Regions from separate parts of the Erwinia sorbitola genome, predicted to be linked through region 3. Evidence: predicted binding sites of a transcription regulator. Region 3 holds the regulator's gene; each other region holds the start of a gene.
The links. The regulator Fur, encoded in region 3, represses iron uptake genes when iron is present. The targets are predictions, from matches to a motif close to ATAATAATGAGAACNACTATCAA.
Positions count from the first base shown of each region.

Region 1: the regulator Fur is predicted to act here: its motif matches at 3,892-3,914, upstream of ftnA (non-heme ferritin).
Region 2: the regulator Fur is predicted to act here: its motif matches at 2,336-2,358, upstream of GN242_RS09890 (TonB-dependent receptor domain-containing protein).

Region 1 covers NZ_CP046509.1:704,808-711,759, reverse strand. Annotated here, with positions in the region: gene GN242_RS03225 (ABC transporter ATP-binding protein) at 1-168, opposite strand, end outside; gene GN242_RS03220 (TonB-dependent siderophore receptor) at 625-2,811, shown strand; gene GN242_RS03215 (hypothetical protein) at 2,894-3,382, opposite strand; gene GN242_RS03210 (hypothetical protein) at 3,351-3,548, opposite strand; gene ftnA (non-heme ferritin) at 4,163-4,672, shown strand; gene GN242_RS03200 (ABC transporter substrate-binding protein) at 4,744-5,871, opposite strand; gene GN242_RS03195 (GNAT family N-acetyltransferase) at 6,011-6,508, opposite strand; gene GN242_RS03190 (SRPBCC family protein) at 6,526-6,952, opposite strand, start outside.
Region 2 covers NZ_CP046509.1:2,205,965-2,212,916, reverse strand. Annotated here, with positions in the region: gene GN242_RS09890 (TonB-dependent receptor domain-containing protein) at 1-2,225, opposite strand, end outside; gene GN242_RS09885 (GNAT family N-acetyltransferase) at 2,496-2,975, opposite strand; gene GN242_RS09880 (LLM class flavin-dependent oxidoreductase) at 3,050-4,387, opposite strand; gene GN242_RS09875 (bestrophin family protein) at 4,627-5,544, shown strand; gene GN242_RS09870 (YuaE family lipoprotein) at 5,732-6,052, opposite strand; gene GN242_RS09865 (DcrB/PsbP domain-containing protein) at 6,440-6,952, opposite strand, start outside.
Region 3 covers NZ_CP046509.1:3,262,674-3,269,625, forward strand. Annotated here, with positions in the region: gene ybfE (LexA regulated protein) at 1-169, shown strand, start outside; gene fldA (flavodoxin FldA) at 311-841, shown strand; gene fur (ferric iron uptake transcriptional regulator) at 1,237-1,680, shown strand; gene GN242_RS14740 (beta-N-acetylhexosaminidase) at 1,738-4,392, opposite strand; gene chiP (chitoporin ChiP) at 4,465-5,868, opposite strand; gene mtr (tryptophan permease) at 6,099-6,952, opposite strand, start outside.

The DNA.
Region 1 (6,952 bases), 2.1 Mb from region 3:
GGAACCGTTCGCTCCTGCCAGCACGGTCATTTTTCCGTGTTCAATTGTCAGGCTTACGCCATCGACAATGATTTTCTTACCATAACCGGCAGAGAGCCGGTCGAGGACAATACCCTGTTCGGCCTGCGTTGAGAGTGCGCCTGCTGTCTTTTCCACCCGCTGTGGCATTTACCGCTCCTGCACCGCAACGGCGTGACAATATGAGCCAGCGCGCGCGTGAGTCTTAAATAAAAATAAATCTCATTCGTTTTCTCGATCATGCGTAGAATGTCTGTAGTAGTCAAGGAAAAATAGCCTGCATAACTACCGGCTATCCCCCTATTATTCAGAAGGTTTATCTGAGTAAAAAATTAAATAAATAAACATATTTATCAGATACTTAAAATTAATCACCCGTAATATATTTATAACATCCTGGTGCTTTTTCCCCTGTCTGTTTTTTTGCTGTTTTTTGCATTTACTACTACAGAGCTACATGTTTGAATGATTCTCAATTACATATCCGACTTCCGGCTGCCGGGCATAACGGATAGAACAGCGCTGTGACGCAACCCATCGGGCAATGAAAACTACCTGTCTTTTCTTATTCGAACGTAATGAGAAATTTTGCGGAAAAAACAATAAATGACTGAATTATCACCATCTTTTCTGGGAAAAAAAGGGCACGCTCTGTTTTCAGTGCTGTTTATCGGCGTGCTGGCAACGCCGGGCGCTCTGGCAGCAGAAACAGCCACCAATAGCGTAAAGCAGGATAAAAACGACAGTAGCGGCGATAACAGTACGCTGACCGTTGAAGCTAAAGTCGCAGATGCTGACCAGCAGATGACCTCCGGCTATCAGCCTCTTAACTCATCGACCGCTACGCTGACCACTATGCCGCTGCTGGATATTCCGCAGGTGGTGAATACCGTTAGCGATCGAGTGATTGAAGATCAGCACTCGACCACGCTCGATGAAGTGCTGAATAACGTCAGCAACGTGGTGCAGACGAATACTCTCGGCGGCACTCAGGATGCCTTTGTGCGCCGAGGTTTTGGCAGCAACCGCGATGGTTCGGTGATGACCAACGGTCTGAAAACCGTGTTGCCGCGCAGCTTTAACGCCGCCACAGAGCGCGTCGAAGTACTGAAAGGCCCCGCCTCCACGCTGTACGGGATCCTTGATCCCGGCGGGCTGATTAATGTTGTGACCAAACGGCCGGAAACCACCTTCGGCGGCTCAATTCAGGCGACCTCCACCAGCTTCGGCGGCGGCTCCGGCAGCGTGGACGTTACCGGCCCGATTGAGGGCACCAATTTGGCTTACCGGCTGATCGGCTCCTGGCAACATGAAGATTACTGGCGTAACTTCGGTAAAGAGCGCAGCAGCTTTATTGCTCCCTCGCTCACCTGGTTTGGCGATGACGCGACGGTAACCGTGGCTTACTCACACCGTAACTACAATACGCCGTTCGACCGTGGCACCATTTTCGATCTGAATACCGGACATGCAGTGGATGTAAGCCGCGAAACCCGCTTCGATGAAGCTTATAACATCACCGACGGCGAATCGGATCTGGCCCAGCTGAATACCGAGTACCGCATCAATAACCAGTGGACGGCGAAGTTCGATTACAGCTTCAGCCAGGATAAATACAGCGATAACCAGGCGCGTGTCATGGCCTACGACTCCGCTACGGGTAATCTGACCCGCCGCGTCGACGCCACCCAGGGATCGACCCAGCGCCAGCACTCGGCACGCGCCGATTTGCAGGGAGATGTGGTGATTGGAGGTTTCTATAATGAGATTCTTACCGGGATCGCCTACGAAAACTACGATCTGCTGCGTACCGATATGATCCGCTGTAAGAATGTAAAAGATTTCAACATCTACAGCCCGTCGTACGGCACCACCGGGAAGTGCACCAGCGTATCCGATTCAGACAGTGACCAGACCATCAAACAGGTGAGCTATTCCGGCTACGTACAGGATTCACTGTATCTGACCGATAAATGGATTGCCGTCAGCGCCATGCGTTATCAGTATTTCACTGAGTACGCAGGAAAAGGCCGCCCGTTTAATGTCAATACTGACAGCCGCGATAGCGCGTGGGTGCCGAAGTTTGGCCTGGTGTATAAAGCCACACCGAATATCTCATTCTTCGGTAACGTCTCGCGTTCGTTTATGCCGCAATACTCGATTGCCAGCTATATCGGCGAGCTGCCGCCGGAAACCGCTACGGCCTATGAAATGGGCGCTAAGTTTGACCTGTTCAGCGGCGTGACGGCTAACGTGACCCTGTTCAATATTAATAAGAGTCACGTGCTGTATACCGATACGGTCAACGGCGAAAGCGTGGCAAAAACGGCCGGTAAAGTTCGTTCGCGCGGAGTTGAAGTCGATGTGGCAGGTGCGCTGACGCAAAACGTCAATGTGATCGCCAGCTACGGCTATACCGATGCCAAAGTGATTGAAGACCCGGACTATCAGGGCAAGATGCTGCCAAATGTGCCGCGCCACACCGGATCGCTGTTCCTGACCTATGACTTCCACAATGTGATTGGCGGCAATACGCTAACCGTTGGCGGTGGCGGGCACGCGGTGAGTCGTCGTTCCGGTGATAACGCCGAGGATTACTCATTACAGGGCTATGCGGTAGCAGATGCATTTGCCTCATATAAGATTAAAACGCAGAACCCGGTGACTCTTCAGGTCAACGTGAAAAATCTGTTCGACAAGACCTACTACACCTCGTCTATCGCCACTAACAATTTGTCTAACCAGATTGGCGACCCGCGCGAAGTGCAGTTCACCGTGAAGATGGATTTCTGATATCACTCCGGGCGGCCGCCAGCCGGTCGCCCAGGTTATTGAGCAAGCGACACACTGAACAATGGATCAGTTATTATGGCAATCATGGCTCATGCAAACTTTGACCCTCAGGAATATCGCCACTAATGAGTTGATCTAATTTCTTATGGATAAAGTACATTTGCTGCGCATTATGCTTCGCTGCGCCAAGTTCACCAAACATATCTGCATGATCAATCATAGTGAGAATAACCAGCACTGGGTGTGCCAGTCCTTGACGAGATTCAAAAGATACCACCAGCAATGGATCCTTTTCATCACTATCGTCCAGCACTCGGGTATGGTGCAAACCGATATATAACGGAACCAGTGAACCATCTTTTTTAAGGTGTGACTCTTTTATCCAACCATACCGAAATCTTTCGTTTTGGGAGTATACCCAAACCTCTTGCTGCTTTTCCCAAAGTTGCTGAAGATCATCAATATCTTGAAAATAAGACATGACAACATCACTGGTAAAACCATACTCTTCGCTGATTTTCTGAAATAATTTACTGGTCTCAACGCACGAAATTCTTACTCTTCTGGCCATGGCTGGTTCCTTCAACCTGACATTCTTCATCCACCCCTAACACTTCTTTCATGAACTGCGCCCGGCGCTCATCATATGAGCTTCCGTCAATGTGTACAGTGCCTGCCTGGCGCGCCTTCGCTAACAACCCCGAAAGATTCCCGGCATTAACTGGCGTTTTTTTCATACGACCCCCCTGTTCATTAATCAACCAAGTATATCACAGCGTATATTCGTTTAAAGGTAGTGTAATAAAGTTCCTGGGCGGTCTTTCGCCGCCTGTCTCTTCTGGTGAACGGCGATGATTGCTGTATCGTGCAAACGGGAAAAACACATCCCCCTGAAACAAAGAAATCAATGCAGCTAATCTGCTGGAAAGTAATAGGTTATCAACATTAAGTTGAAACGGATTAGTTCTCATTCCGTTATATTAACTTTTTATTGTTAACATTGAGTTTCAGTGAAGCAGTTATCCGCATACTGGCAGAAAAACCTCTCCGCAGTCTTAACTCATAGAATTAATTCCATTAATAAGAATAGTTATCATAACGATTCAAAAAACAGAACAATTTTGATTCACCATGGAATGATTATCACTTAACAATCATAGATTTAGGCAAAGCCAATAAAATTAGCCTATGCTATATAAAATGGTTTTTATTTTAACAATCTGAGTGCATAATGCGCAGAAATCACCTGCTTTACTCGTTATGATTTACGTTACAGACACATTAAGTGTGTCTCTGTAACGTGAATTATTTAGAGTAATAATATCGCTAAATAACATGCTAAGGAGTCACCATGTTGACTAATGAAATGACCGCTCAGTTGAACGATCAGCTGAATCTGGAATTCTACTCTGCCAACCTGTACCTGCAGATGAGCGCATGGTGCAACGATAAAGGCTTTGAAGGTGCCGCTGCATTTATGCGTGAGCACTCCACCGAAGAGATGCAGCATATGAAGCGTCTGTTCAACTATCTGAGCGATACCGGAGCAATGCCGGTTCTGGGCACCATTGATGCACCGCCAGTCACCTTTAACTCGCTGCACGAAGTACTGGATCAGGCTTATCAGCACGAACAGTTGATCACTAAAAAGATCAACGAACTGGCGCATTCCGCCATGACCACTCAGGATTACTCCACTTTTAACTTCCTGCAATGGTACGTAGCTGAACAGCATGAAGAAGAGAAACTGTTCAAATCCGTGCTGGATAAACTGGCTCTGGTGGGTAACAGCGGTCAGGCACTGTTCTTTGTGGACAAAGATTTGCAGAAACTGAGTGAGCCAGGCGCTCATCAGGCTTAATGATCGGATGTGATTAAGAGTCTGACAGTACAGCAATCAGGCGGACCTTTTCAGGCCCGCTTTTTTTTGCTCTATTTTGCAGGTTTCAGCGTCACCCAGTAACCCGGCTGATAGTCCACCGGCAGGAAACGCTGATGGAATTCGCGGAAGGTGGCATCCGGGTCGATATCTTTGAACAGTTCTGGATGCAGCCACTTTGCCATCATCTGAATAGCGACAAACTGATAAGGACTGTCGTAAAACTGGTGCCAGATGGCGTGCGCATTTCCATTGCTGGCAACTGGCAGCGTACGAAACGCCGGGCGTGCCATCAGCGCGGTTAAACGCTGCGTTGCAAGGGCGAGATCGGCCCCCGGCCCCACGCCTACCCAGCCCCCTGCGGTATTGTAGTTTTTCCAGTTTGCGCCAGTAACAATCACCACGTCCGGACGAGAAGCAATAATCTGCTCAGGGTTGAGCGTACCAAAGGTGCCCGGAATCAGCCCCCTGGCAATATTAATCCCTCCTGCCACTTCCACCATCCGGCCGAAGTTTTCGTCACCAAATGACATGCAGCACTCTTCCGTATAGCCACCGGCGCGGTCAAGCATCACTTTCGGGCGCGGGCCCTGGTAGTTTTTCAGCCTTTCGGTAACGATATCAATCTGCTGCTGGCGGTAGGCGATGATCTCTTCCGCACGTGCCGGTTTACCCACCAGCTGCCCCATAATACGGATGCTTTTTACCGCATTCTCAAAAGGCTTTTCGCGAAAATCGATAAACACCACCGGAATGCCCAGCTTGCTGAGTTTTTCCGTCAGCTTTGACTCATCGGTCGCGGCTTTAGATTCCAGATTCATCAGCACCAGGTCAGGCTTCAGTGTCAGCGCCTGCTCCACGTTAAAGGTGCCATCTTTCGCGCCGCCGAAGGTGGGCAGCGAAGTAATCGAAGGGTATTTTTTTGCGTATATCTGATAGCTGTCAAAATCGGCTTTAGGCAGGTCGTCGCGCCAGCCCACTACCCGCTTAAAAGGTGCATCGGTATCAAAGGCCGCCAGCAGATAGATCTGCCGCCCTTCGCCGAGGATCACCCGTTTTACTTCGGATTTAATCTCGACCTTACGGCCGCTAACATCTTCCACCACAAACGGTGCCGCCAGCAGGCTGGCTGAAGCCAGTAAACCACCCGCCAGGATCGCTGCTTTACCCCAGAACGTCATAGCACTCTCCACAAAGGAAATAATTATTATTCTCAATCTCAAAATTGCTGAAGAATGCTACGACGGCGCAGAGGTTATTACAATATGTGTCAGGAAATTTCTTATACGAAGAGGAGCGGCGCCCGCAGGCACCGATATTTTAGAGGCTAAAACGATAGAACCGGGTATCTACCGCCATCAGCGGGAAGCTGGCTGGCAGAGCGGCTGGAGGGATCTCACTGAAGCCGTTTTTCTCATAAAAGCGGTGTGCTGCAAGAAACTTCGCAGTGGTACCGAGGAAGATATCTTCCACCCCGTGGTGACGGGCATGCATCAGCAGCGTATTGAGCAGCGCCGGAGCAACTCCCCACTCCCGTCCGCGATAGGGTGCGGCTACAAACATCTTACGCAGCGCCGTCTGCCGCTCACCGATATCCTTCAGGCCAATGCAGCCCACTACCCGGTCATCAATCGTTGCCAGCCAGAAATCACCGTTTCCCTGCTGGTAAAAATTGTCGATATCGCTCAGATCCGGCTGTTGTTCTGCCGTAATAGCAATACCAAACTCCTGATTCTGGATCGGCAAAATCAGCTGCACGACACCCGGCTGATAGTCAGATCGATAACGTTGGATCATCACAATTTCAGTTGGCATCATTTTCGCTCCGGTGGATATCAGGTAGTTAACGTCTGCTCAATATGTTGCAGGCAGGTGGCAAAGACATCCTGACTCACGCCGTTGGCAACGGCTGCGGCATCCACACCCTCCAGCACGGTAAAATCTGCCCACCATTCTGCCAGCGTGCTGCCCTTACCCTGCGGCGTCAGTTTAATTACCGCCACATAATCTTTCACCGGCATCGTCCCGTCGATAATGGCGTAATGCAGTTCAAGGTTTTCAGCATCCAGCTTCAGTAACTTCTCGCGCACAAAACCATCCGGCAGCGTCAGCTTACGCACCACACCAGGTTCACTTTGGGTTGCTCCTGCTTCCAGCTCGCTTTTGCTGATGCCAGGATGGATTTTTGGCAGACCGTTAAAATCGGCGATCAGCGCCCAGATCGCCTGCGGATCGGCGGCAATTGTACGGCTGGCATATGAA
Region 2 (6,952 bases), 1.1 Mb from region 3:
TTTTTCGCCACTTTCACCCAGGCAGTCATATCCACCATGCCGTAACCCGGCACGCGCGTATATTCTGTTGTGGAATCGGTCAGCGTGGTGCCGTTGTTCAGATAGCTGTTGCGATTGGTACTTTGCGCCTGCTTACCCTTAACGAAGGTGGCAGTGACAGCAGTACCAAAGCGCTGTGCCGGATCGTCCCAGGCCACGCCCACCACCGCTTTCATTGGTGCCACGCTATCCAGGTCAACATATTTGTCACCGTCATAGCTGGATTTAGACTGGCCCTTGCTGTAGCCCAGCGCAAAGGTGGTACTCAGGCCGTTAACCTGCTCAAACCAGGTGCCGTAGTTAATTTTAGTGCTGACTTCCCCGCCCCAGATATAGGCTTTATCGCGGTTTTCTGCCTGATAGATGGTGGCAATATTCGCCGGTACATTGACGAATTTATCCGGCGCTGCGGCACGGGTATAGCGAGTAGAAGCAATAAAGTTTTTGTAGGTGTTGTAGAACATGGCGCCCTGCACGGTGATCCCTTCCACCGCCTGACCTTTTACGCCCCACTCAACGTTATTACTGGTTTCGGTATCAAGATCGGTGTTGCCCAGTAACGCATACTGCCTGTTTCCGGCGTAGCTGGATCCCAGATTCCAGGAGCCGTAGAGCTGGCTGGCGTTGGGGAACTGCGCGCCACGCTTGTATTGCACATAGGTCATCAGCTGCGGGGTAATATTGTAGTTGAAGCTGATGGACGGCAGTACCTGGGTGTCGCTGTTAGTTTTATTGTAAAGGGTTTCAGCATCTTCCGGCGTCAGGACATCGGTTCCGGCGGCCATATTAGCCAGATTCTGCGGTTTGGTTTCCTGATGCGCTACGCGTACGCCCGGTACCACGGAGAATGCATGACCGTCGAGGTCAAACTGGATGCTGTCCTGCACAAACGCGCCCAGTACCAGAGTACGGCTGTCGCCCTCGGGTTTGGTGGTCATCGTGGTGCCGCTCTGGGCAGGCGACTGGCTGAACGGGCGTTCAGTTTCGGCAATGCGCCCGTTGATGCCAGCCCGCAAATCATGGCGGCCGAGACTTTTCGCCAGCTGTGCCTCGTAGCCATAAGTTTCCACGTTGTAGTCTGAGTAAACCCGCTGCATGGCACCGGTGGTACTGAGCGGCATCAGCGTATTATCGTGCGCTTCCGTGTGCTGGTAATAAATTTTGTTGCTCAGACTGTCAACCCAGTCATTACCCGGCGTCCACTCATCTTTCAGACTCAGGCCCCAGCGGCGGGTATTGCTCTGCTGATTAGCCACGCCCTCGATCACATCGCCGTTATTGTCCCAGCTGTCGTAATGAGTGTGATTAACCTTACTGTAGAAATCTACCGTGCCGGTTAATTTATGCTCATCATTTGGCTGCCAGATAGCGGAGGTCAGCAAGGCATCAGAGTGCCAGTTCTCCGGATAAGCGTCGAACTCATCGCTGTTATTGCGGGTCTGCTGACCGTCGCGACGGCTGTAAACCAGAAGCCCGCGCAGGGTTTCATCTCCGGCGGCGGCGGTGATGCCGTTGTGCCAGCTGCGGTTGGATGAGTCGTAATCGCTTTGGAAACCAAACGCTGTGGATTTGCCCGGAGCCAGGTAATCATCAGCAGATTTTGGCAGGAATGAGACCGAGCCACCCATGGCGGTGTTGGCACGTTGAGTAGCGGTAGCGCCGGATTCAATCTCCACGCGGCCGTACAGATAGGGATCAATATAGTCGCGCCCGATACCAAAAGTATTTACCCCGGCGCGGCTGGCGTAGCTGCGTCCTGTGGCTTCCGGCTGAGGAATGCCATCAACATCAAGCGCCACGCGGTTGCCTTCCAGACCACGGATGTTATAGCCGGTGTAACCGCCGCGATCGAATCCGCTTTTACCCGTCGAGGAACCGCCGCTGCTGCCCACCGCGCCAATCAGCGGCTGGTAACGCATAATCGTGCCGAAATCATTGCCACCGCGTTGCTGCATTTCAGCAGCATCAATCGTCACCGAACTCCCGGCAACCAGTTTCACTTGTGGCGACAATACGGTCATTTCTGCGTCATCTGACGGTAACCTGCCCGCCTTCTGATTTTGGCTGGATTCTGCTGTTGCCAATTTATCGGTCTGTTCAGCAGCGGCAGAGACGGCTGCGCTGAACAGTGTCCCTGCAACAAGAGAGGTGTGCAGTAGCCCCTGACGGTATGAATACTTAAGCATGCGAAATACCTGCGATGTTTTTATGGGTATTCGCTCAACAATGGCTTCCAAAACAACAACTAACAAGGCTCTAAAAACAGAGCAAACGCTTTTATAATTTGCGACATCATATACAAATGATAATCATTATCAATGAAAAAATGACAAAGTTTACAATTTCCTGCGAAAATATCCCGCAGACGTAACATTTTATGCACAACCCCTGCTGCAACAAAAAACGGCACCCCATTGGGATGCCGCTGTGCATGATGCTGGCGTTAGAAAAGAGGATCAGGACTCGGCGAAATCGGTCAGCACCTGGCCTTCCATACGGTAGCGTACCCACTCGTCCTGCGGCGCGGCACCGATGCTTTTGTAGAAGTCGATAGCTGGCTGATTCCAGTCAAGCACGCTCCACTCAAGACGACCGCAACCGCGCGCTACCGCCAGCCGGGCAATATGGCGCAGCAGCTGTTTACCCGCTTTCTGACCGCGAAAACGTGGGCTGACGTAGAGATCTTCCAGGTAAATACCGTTTTTCCCCAGCCAGGTTGAGTAGCTGGTAAAGAACACCGCATAGCCTGCCGCCTCGCCGTCAACTTCACAAATCAGCGCTTCGCTGGTGGAGTTATCAGCAAATAACGAATTTTCAATGTCCTGCTGGCTGGCAACCACTTCATGCAGTGCTTTTTCATATTCGGCCAGCTCGGCGATCATCGCGAGGATAAGTTTAGCGTCCTGACGTTCGGCGCGACGGATTACGATATTCATACAGACTCCCTGATACATGCGGTTAATGCGCGCCAGCATAACCGTAAATTTCCACTGAAAAAAGCAGAAATCCCTTACCCCGCCTGACGTAAATGCTCTCGTGCCTGGGTGTAGCGGTTAGGCCGCGCCGGGATATCCAGCCGCTCACGCAGCGTGACGCTATCATCATGATGCCAGTAACCGCGGGCTTCGAGGATCGGCAGCACATGGCGCACCACATCCTCCAGCGCTTCGTTGAGTACCGGGCCGCAGATAATAAAACCGCTGGCAGCACCCTGCTCCACCCAGCGAATAAAGGTGTCGGCCACCTGTTCAGGAGTGCCGAAGAATTCACCTTTTGGCAGCGTGGTACGGAAGGCGACTTCACGCAGCGTCAGCCGTTCTTCCGCCGCCAGCCGTTTGATCTGATCGGTGGTGGAGCGGAAACTGTTTTCCCCCAGCGTACCCAGCTGCGGGAACGGGCCGTCCGGATCGTACTGGCTGAAGTCGTGATGATCGAAGAAACGGCCCAAATAATTAAGCGCCTGCTCCAGTGACAGCAGCGACAGCAGATAACGATATTTTTCCTCAGCTTCCTGCTCTGTAGCCCCGACAATCGGATTGATGCCCGGGAAAATCCCTACCCGATCGCGCCCCTGCTTCAGCACCTGCTGATTCAGCTGTGCAGCATAGGTTTGCGCTTCTTCCAGCGTGCGCGCATTGGTAAATACCGCATCGGCAGATGCTGCCGCCAGACGGATACCTGATTCTGACGCGCCCGCCTGGAAAATTACTGGCTGGCCCTGTGACGAACGCTGAATATTCAGCGGCCCTTCTACCGAGAAGTGCTCTCCCTGATGGTTCAGCTTATGCAGCTTCTGCGCATCAAAAAACTCACCGCTCTGCTGGTTGCGAATAAACGCCCCCTCCTCCCAGGAGTCCCACAGCCCTTGCACCACATCAATATATTCGCGGGCAATCTGGTAGCGCTGGCCGTGCTCAGGGTGATCCTTACCAAAGTTACGCGCCGACCCTGCCAGCGGTGACGTCACCACATTCCATCCCGCACGGCCGTTACTGAGCAGATCAAGCGATGCCAGCTGGCGCGCCACGGTGAACGGATCGCTGTACGAGGTGGAGATGGTGCCCGCCAGCCCGATACGCCGGGTGACGGAGGCCAGCGATGACAGCAGCGCCACCGGTTCGAAACGGTTAAGAAAATGCGGCAGTGATTTTTCGTTGATATGCAGGCCATCGGCCACAAACAGGAAATCCAGCCCGGCCTCTTCCGCCCGTTGTGCCAGCTGGTGATACCAGCCGACGTTGACGCTGGCGTCAGCGGGCACGCTGCGATGACGCCAGGCGTTCATAAAGCCACCTGCGCCTTGTAACATCATGCCGAGTTTAATCCGTTGCGGGGTTTTCTGGCTCATTCTGCTGATCCCTGTTTAATGGTGTATGGCCCCCAGATTTTCATAAAACACCGACGGAATTAAATACCAATATCCACTTTGCAATGCCGCTTTGTGGCAAACCCGGGGGAAACCGCTGCGGGGTACGCAGGCAGAATTTACTGAGGTTCTCATTTTCCTCACCCCCTCAGAGGCGTATGATGTGGCCCTTTGGTTATACAAATGTTGTTTGCCTGCTACTTCTCTGGATACACTTCGCTATGATCGTTCGTCCTTATCAGCACTGGTTCCCGCGCCTCTTCTCCTGGCACGGTGCCGTGTTATCAAAAATTTTGTTCCGCCTCAGTCTGAATCTGATGATGGCCGTGTTCGCGGTGATCTGTTTCCAATGGTACGAAACGCTTGGCATCCGTCTTACTACCGCCCCGTTCAGCCTGCTGGGTGTGGCGATCGCTATCTTCCTGGGTTTTCGCAACAGCGCCAGCTATGCGCGCTTTGTTGAAGCCCGCACCCTGTGGGGCGGACTGCTGATTGCCCAGCGTTCCCTGCTGCGTCAGGCGAAAGGCGCACTGCGGCGCGATCCGGCGGCGGTAAAAGAGTTTGGCGATATGCTGATGGCCTTTAGCTGGAGCCTTAAACATCAGCTGCGCGGCACGGATTCCAGCGACGATATCCGCCGTCTGGCACCGGAAAGTGTGCGCGATGAGGTACTGGCAAGTCCGTTTCGCACCAACCGTCTGCTGCTCTGCATGGGTGCCTGGCTGGCGGACAGACGTGAAGAAGGAGCGATTTCAGATCTGCTGTATAACGGGATGGATGCCAACCTTAACGAGCTGGCACATATTCTTGGCGGCTGTGAACGCATCAGCAATACGCCGATCCCTTTTGCCTACAGCCTGATTGTGCATCGTACTGTCTATCTGTTCTGCACCCTGCTGCCGTTCGCGCTGGTGGCCGATCTGCACTATATGACACCGCTGGTATCGGTATTTATCTCCTATACCTTCCTCTCACTGGAGTCACTGGCGGAAGAGCTGGAGGATCCGTTCGGTATCGCCGCGAACGATCTGCCGCTGGATGCCATCTGCAACACCACTGAGCGCCTGTTGAGTGAGATGAGCGATCTGTCGCCACTACCTGCTGTTCACCAGCCGGATGCAAAGTTTAATCTGATTTGATGGCTTTCTGGCATTAAACAATTTGCCTTGCCACGGTGGTTAGCTGCACGGTTGCACGCACGGCGCGCAGTAAAAAGAGTGGAGTGTCAAAATACGTCCGAAGAATATCAGGACGGGAAAGTCAGGTTTAAACGCGGTATAAAGGATTATGTTTCGACGGGGCCTGACTGACCGGCCCCGGCATCAATTACACTTCTTTAATGATCAATTGCATCAGACTGCTGCGAATCTCTTCACACACGCGACGCACATTGTATTGGTATTTAGGCGTAGCAATATCATCAATGTCGCTGCCAACCTTGTCACGGATTTCAAGGTATTTTTCCATCTGGCCATTGGCGCGCTCAAAGCGCTGATTGTACTGCTGATAAACGCTGACATTATAAGACTGCATCACCTGCAACTCTTTGCGGCACTGGCTCACGCGCGCATCAAAGCTGGTCTGTGCCTGTGGCTGCGACACGGGCGGCGGCGGCGGATTATCAGCCGGAACGTGTTTAGGCGGCATGGCACAACCCGTAGCCAGGACTGAAGCTATCAAAACCGGGGCAAATTTTTTCATTTTATCACCGAGTCAAAGTCCTGCTTTTGCAGGATAAAATTTACTGCTGCGCAAGATGATAGCAAAAAATGTCGCGAATTAGCCACAAACACATAAAGCATATATAAAATTTTATTCAAGCATTACGCCGCGACACTTTCTGATGAGCCATGAGATAACCGCACAGCGCTGGCGCTGCCAGGATTTGCAGGGATAACACCGTCGGGCGGTCTGGAGGGAATTGAGGATGAAGCATGCTGGTGGGTGTCAGAACGGCGGCGGGCAGCAGGGGGCGGACAAAAATAGAAGGACGCCCTGTTGTGCAGGCGTCCCCTATGGGGCAGATAATCGCGCTTATTTCGCGAGAATATTGTTCACTGCCGCAGCATGGCCGGTTTTGTCTTTAGAACCGGAGATCACCTGAATTACGGTGAATTTATTATCGGCCGCAGACAACAGCGTGGCCTGCTGGACATTCTTGCCGTCCATTTTATCGGTCGCTTCGATGTGATAAACCTCAAGTCCTTTCACATTCTCGGTCTTTTCGCTGATTACGGTATAATCCGGAGACGCCTGCTTCTGCTTGTCTTTGATGGATTTCATACCATTAATAAAATCAGCATCGCTGGCACCGCGGGCAACAACCGGAATGGCATCTTCGCCAATCAGCATTACGCGTTTTTCTGCCTTGCTGACATACATATTACCCGGGCCGCCGCCAGGAACGGGCTGCATCTCATAGCCTTTCAAATTAAAGGCAAGATGTCCGCCAAGCAGAGAAACCTTATCTGCGGGAACTGGATTCGCTGCCGCTGTTTTGGCTTCCGCCGCCACGGCCAGATTTGCAACGCTGCTGAATGCCATAGC
Region 3 (6,952 bases):
ACGCAACCAGCTCAAACGCGATAAAGTGCGCGGCCTGAAGCGTGTCGAGCTAAAAATGAACAGTGACGCGGTTGATGTCCTGAATCAGTTGGCGCTGGAGCGCAATATGAGCCGCAGTGAGCTGATCGAAGAGATGCTGCTGGAACAGTTGCAACGCCACCAGTCCTGATTGTATCGGGGCCTTAGCACTCAGCGACAAAACTGACAGCATTACTGATTTATCCGCTCACGACGGTCTGTTATCATTAGCGATATCTGCTAAAAAATCAGCAGTCACCATATCATTAAGATTCAAGAGGTTATTAAACTCATGGCACTCGTCGGCATTTTCTTTGGTAGCGATACAGGCAATACCGAAAACATTGCAAAAATGATCCAGAAGCAACTGGGGAAAGATGTTGCAGAAGTTCGTGATATTGCTAAAAGCAGCAAAGAAGACCTTGAAGCCTTTGATATTCTGCTGCTTGGTATTCCTACCTGGTACTACGGTGAAGCCCAGTGTGACTGGGATGACTTCTTCCCGACGCTGGAAGAGATCGACTTCACTGGTAAACTGGTAGCGCTGTTTGGCTGTGGCGATCAGGAAGACTATTCCGAATATTTCTGCGATGCCATGGGCACCATTCGCGACATTATTGAGCCAAATGGTGCCGTGATTGTTGGCCACTGGCCAAGCGAGGGTTATCACTTCGAAGCCTCTAAAGGCATGGCAGATGACAACCACTTCCTTGGTCTTGCCATTGATGAAGATCGTCAGCCAGAACTCACTAACGAGCGCGTTGAAAAGTGGGTAAAACAAATTTCTGATGAACTTCAGCTGAAAGATATCATCGAAGCATAACCACACCCGCTTGATGTGGGAGCTATCTCACATCAAGCAAGTGGTTTTTCCTATAGAAGTAATAGATACATGTTTGTAACTTTCATCTGCAAAACTGTACAATAACCCCATCGGTTACCCGCTTACTCAGCGCCTGCCCCACTTTTTGAGAATGTGAGTCGCTCAAAGAGTGGTGAGATGGTGTAAATCGAAATGCTGACCCGGCATAATTCGGACGCGCGCTTCCCTGGATGTAACGACACTTATCCTTACATCCCTTGCGGTTTCAGGCATCCCTTTAGGTTTTCATTTCGCAGTATCAGCTCTATACTGAAACGCACTCATCTTTAGCGTTGACCGATGTTCAGGGCTTTACAGCCACTAAGTGACTAGCAAAGTAACAGGACAATATCCGCATGACTGACAATAACACCGCATTAAAGAAGGCCGGCCTGAAAGTCACGCTTCCCCGACTGAAAATTTTGGAAGTGCTTCAGGAACCAGAGGGCCATCACGTCAGTGCGGAAGATTTGTACAAACGCCTGATTGATATGGGCGAAGAGATCGGTCTGGCCACGGTTTACCGTGTGCTGAACCAGTTCGATGACGCGGGGATCGTTACCCGCCACAATTTTGAAGGCGGTAAATCCGTTTTCGAATTGACCCAGCAGCACCACCACGATCATCTGATCTGCCTGGACTGCGGTAAAGTCATTGAGTTTAGAGACGAATATATTGAGGAGCGTCAGCGTGAAATCGCTACGCGTCACGGTATCAAACTTAGCAATCATAGCCTGTATTTGTATGGCCACTGTGCGCTGGGTGACTGCCGTGAAGACGAGACTCTGCACGATAAATAATCTGTACGACTCAGTGTTAAAAACCGGTGGTTTACCACCGGTTTTTTTATACCTGTTTTACAGTGACTCCTCCCGGCTGAAACGCTGCCCATCGGCACTGACACTGCGGATTTTCACCCCAGGTTTAACCAGCGGTGGGTTTTGCCTGTCGTAGCGCTGCCAGCTCTTCCCGTCATCAGTGCTAAACGCTATCTCCACCCCAGGTAAAGCGGTATTAGCTTCAAGCTTTCCGCTTACAATACGCGCCCCTGGCACCGGCAAACGGTATCTGATGCCGTGCTTCTCAAGCTTCGCCAACTCACGCTGACCGAGAATATTGGCAAACCGCTGCCAGTCCAGAAGCAGAGCCTGCTGGTCAACCCAGTGTGTCTCACCGCCCCGATACTCTTTACCCGCCTGATAATCCTGCTCCCAGGAGGCACGATGCCAGGCCCGTTCAGCCAGAGAGAACAGACGCGGGAACATCATATATTCCATATTGTCATCAGTTCTCACCGTTTCACTCCACAGCTGGGCTGACATACCCGCTGCACCCGGCCAGGCTTTATCAGACTTCGCGCTGAAATAATGGCCGTCACGGTCTGTGGATGTTTCCGCATTTTGTGGCAGGTTATCCGGTGCAAAACTGAACATTTTCCGCTCGTCACTGAAACGGGTTCCCCAGTAATATCCTCTTTCGAGCGGGTTCACCTCATAGGGGAAATCCATATAGAGATAGTCAGGATTGGAAATAATCACCTGATAGCCCTTGTTTGCCCAGTCATTTACCGTATCGAAACCACCCCAGTAAAGCGTATCCCAGAAGTTAACTGCGACCTCTGGCGTGGCAAATGCGTGAGCATCTTCGGCATTTTTTAATCCATCCTGCCATGCCTGCATTCGGTTAATGCCATGCTGTTTCAGCAAACCGCTGACCTTAAGTGCAAAATAACTGGGAAGATGAGCAAGATCGCTTACCTTTCCTGAGGCGATCATCCCCTGACAAACCGGAGATTTTGCCCATGGCAGATCTTCTCTGCTCATATCAAGCTGGCCTTTACCCGCTTCCGGGCGTTTGATATCGGTGTAGCCTGGACCAAGACGGATATTTTTGGCTTCATCACCGCCGAAGTGCCAGCTGCGCAGCGGCTGCCCCGCTTCGTGATGCATAAGCTGAATCTCACTGATAACTTTATCGGCAAAGTGCAATGATGAATCCAGGCAGGGATTCAGATAGCTGGTGCGATCGTAAAGCTGTACTGAGGTGGTATTGGAGTCATCCTCCGGATCGACCAGCCGGTATTCTGACGCCAGTTTATCCTGTCCGGCCTTTTTCAAACGCTGATAGCGCGCTTCCATGGCGATCACCGCCGCACGAGCATGGGCAGGCATATCCACCTCTGGCAGAACCTGAATCCCGCGTGCTTTAGCGAATTTCACAATCTCAATGTAGTCCTGGCGGCTGAAATAGCCGCTGCCGTTATTATCGCTGAACGGCCCTGAACCTAACTGCGGTAACAGACAGCGTTGTTCTTTGAGATCGTGGCATCGCCGGCCGCCAACCTCGGTCAGCTCAGGCAAGCCGGGGATCTCAATACGCCAGCCTTCATCATCGGTCAGATGGAAATGGAAGACGTTAACTTTCCAGGCAGCCATCTGGTCAAGCATCCGCAGGATCGCCGCTTTACTGTGAAAATTTCTCCCTACATCAAGGAAGATGCCCCGGTAAGCAAACCGAGGAGCATCATCAGCTTTCAGCGTGGCAATGCGGCCGCTGCCGTCCGCCGGTAACAGTGACATAATCGATTGCAGCCCGTAGAAAACGCCCTGCTCATCATAGCCAGTCACCTCAGCCCGATCTTTATTGATAACCAGACGATAGGCACCCGATTGCGCAGGAATATCCTTTAGCGCTGCCGGATCAATGCGGGTACTCACCGGATACCCTGCCTTATTCAGGCTGATACCGAGCAGCGAAAAACGCTGTCTGACCGCTTCCGCACGCTCGGCTGGCAGGCTTGCCAGCTCAAGGTGGACGCCGTTGCTAAGGTCGGCATCGTCTTTTGCTATCACAACCTTTAGTGGCGTGGGGGTAATCTGACCGCGCAGATCATCAGGTGCCAACTGTTTGATGTCATGATTTTTCGTAAACCGGCTGTTAGCCTGCATCAGGATATTTTTATCCTCAGCCTTACTTTTCCACTGGTCGCCAAAAGGTGCCACAAAGCTGGTGAGGTCTTCGGTATCGGTAACCTTAATGATTTGTGGGCTGGCATCCCCCGATGTCACATACCAGCGTGGCATGACATCAGTGATAAACAACTGCCAGTATTCATTGACGATCGGAATGGCAATTGACGCACCGGCCGCAATACCAGCAAACTTTTCTGTTGGCTCCAGTCGGGTCAAATCACCAACAATATGCACCATCCGAAACTGATCGCTCTCCACGGCCAGCGTTTTGTGCACATTACTCATATAAATCGCCCAGTTTTTACTGGTGATTGTCGGGCCATTGTTCGTGAGCGTAATTGTGGCGCGGTTACAGGAAGCCCAGTCGGCCCCCAGCGCGGCGCAGTCTACCCCGTGCAGAGCGGCCTGGTTATCAGTGACCTCATAGCGAACACCAAAGTGACTGATTTGATTGACCAGACTCTGACTGGCAGGAACCGCACTGCTCCCCAGGAAACTAACGACAGCCAGGGCTAACAGGCTGATTTTTTTATTGTTCATAGTTGCATCCTTCCTTGTCGCTTACCGAATATTTCATCTACATTTCCAGCCCTTTTTCCTCACGCTACAGAGTCAAAACAGGGTAAAAGGCGCAATGACGATAAACTTAACGTCTTTTTCATCCTGGAAAATATTGTTGTAACCACCCCCGTAGCTGGGAATATTGCTGTGATTGTCATAGCGGGTGTAATGCAGCTTAAATAGCGTTCCTTTGGCTGCACCGCCTTGAATTGTATAAAGTAAGTCAAGATTCCATGCTGACTCCTTCAGGCGCCTGTGCTGATCGTATACCGGGTTGCTGCTGGGTTTTGCATCCCATCCATAGGCATAGGAAGTGCCTACCCCCCATCCGGGAAGTTGCCAGCCAGCCAGATCGTAAATCACTCCGGCAAACAGCGCTTTTTCACCGTTGGCATTCCAGTCAGAGCGGGCATCCCACCATACGTCGAGGCGACCATTTGATGAGGCGTAACCCGGCGTCATACGTTGCAGGAAATAGCCCTGATTACCCTCCGCTTTTACCCAGGTACCTTCCAGACGTAAATCAAACGGCCCTGCGCTATATGCCAGAGTCAGTGCCTGTAACCACGCCATCCCATCATAGACATCATTGACATTATCACTACCGCCCTGCTCTTTATCCTTCGCACCATAAAATTGCCAGCTGGTGAGCAGCTCATTACCGATCAGTGGAAATGCATAAGATGCTTTGGCAAAATACTGATCCATATAATCTGCCGCCTGGCCGAAGGCTCCCTCAATGACCAATTTATTGGTGAAGTCATATTTAAAACCTAAGGAATGCAGATAGCGTATTCCAGTTTCACCATCAGCCTTGCGGAAGTTATACATATTTTCATACCACGGGGCTTTATAGCGGTTGCTCCACATATAAGAAAATGACAGTACACCTGCCTCACCATAGTCGCGGCGGTAGCCACTTTCTGCACCGAGATAAGTCCCGGGTAAAAAACTCCAGTGTGGTGCCAACAGCGTTTGTCCGCCAGGTTGTAAATATCCCGCCCGCAGCCAGATATCTTCATACTTAACTTTTACCGCCGCCTTATAAATGCTGCTACCGCTACGATCGCCACTCCAGCGCTCATCCCAGCGTGTTTTTGCATTACTGAAGCCAATTTCATTCGGAGCCGCAGGCCCGCTGTTCGACATCTCAATAGCGCCAAAAAGCGCCAGATCAAAGCCAATAATATCAGCCGCATATCCGGATGAAAAATCCAGACTGCCGTTGAACGTTGAATGATGCAGGTTCTGCTGATACTGGCCATATTTCTCACTGCCAGGAATAAGATCTTTACGGTCGCGCTGCCGCTGCCAGTAGTAAATAGTACCGTTCAGAGAGGAATCAGCAATTAAACCACTCGCCATCGAGGGAGTAGAATATAAAACCGCAGGTAAAAATAGACTAAACACCAGCGGGGCCGCCAGCGCACGTTGCACAGAGGTAATTGAAAGCATCGAATAATCCCTATTCTTAATTCTTATCGGGCGATAAAAATAACAACTTTCGGTGCCTGATAAATTAGCGCCTTATATATCCCGTGCATCTATACTATTTTTCGCGTCGCGAATTATCAATTAAAAATAAATTATGATGGTAAAAACATGATCCAGGCCACAGATCATTGGGAAGGAGAAATACCATTTTCACTGCGTTTCAAATGGTATTTATTTTTCATTTTTGAATGTTATCCAGCATATTTCGGCAACCAGCCCGCGTAAGAGAGCAGTGAAACCAGCGCATTTAACGCACCGAACAGCAGTACCAGCACAATCGGAGTTATTCCTCCTTTTACCCGCCATCCTGGCGTAGTAAAACGCCGACGGGCCTGCCAGGCCAGCAGCGCGGGAGTAATCACCGCCCAGACGGTGGCAGCCAGACCGGCATAACCTATTGCCAGCAAAAAGCCATCAGGCCAGATCATCGCGGCCATCAGAGGCAGGCTAAACGTCAACAGAGTCGTTTTCAGCCGTCCGCTTGCGGAGTTATCCAGCTTGAAAAGATCTGCGAGGTAATCAAAAAATCCGAGGCTGACACCGAGGAAAGAGCAGGCAACCGCAAAGTTGGAGAAGATATCCAGCAACAGATTCAGCGAGCGATTGTGCAGTACGCCGGACAGCGCGCCTACCAGCACATCAATATTGCCGCCCTGTGCCGCAATCATTTTAAACTGGCTGCGGGGGATATTACCCATCGTGCCAATAATCCAGATAAAGTAGATTGCCAGCGCCATCAGAGTGCCGTAGATCAGACAACGGCTGACGCGTCCCGCATTTTTCTGGTAGTAGCTCATTAGCCCGGCGATATTGCCATGATAGCCGAATGAGGCCAGGCAGAATGGCACCACAATCCAGAGATAAGGCAGATAAGTGCTATCAGCCCCCTGTCTGTCGAGCAGTATAGCGGGCTGTACATGCCACAGCAGACCGCCAAAAATCATCAGGAAAGTAATGATTTTTGCACCAAGAAAAATCAGTGTCATACGGCTGACCACCGCCGTTCCCAGCCAGATAAACAGTGCCACCAGCAGAGTAAACAGCA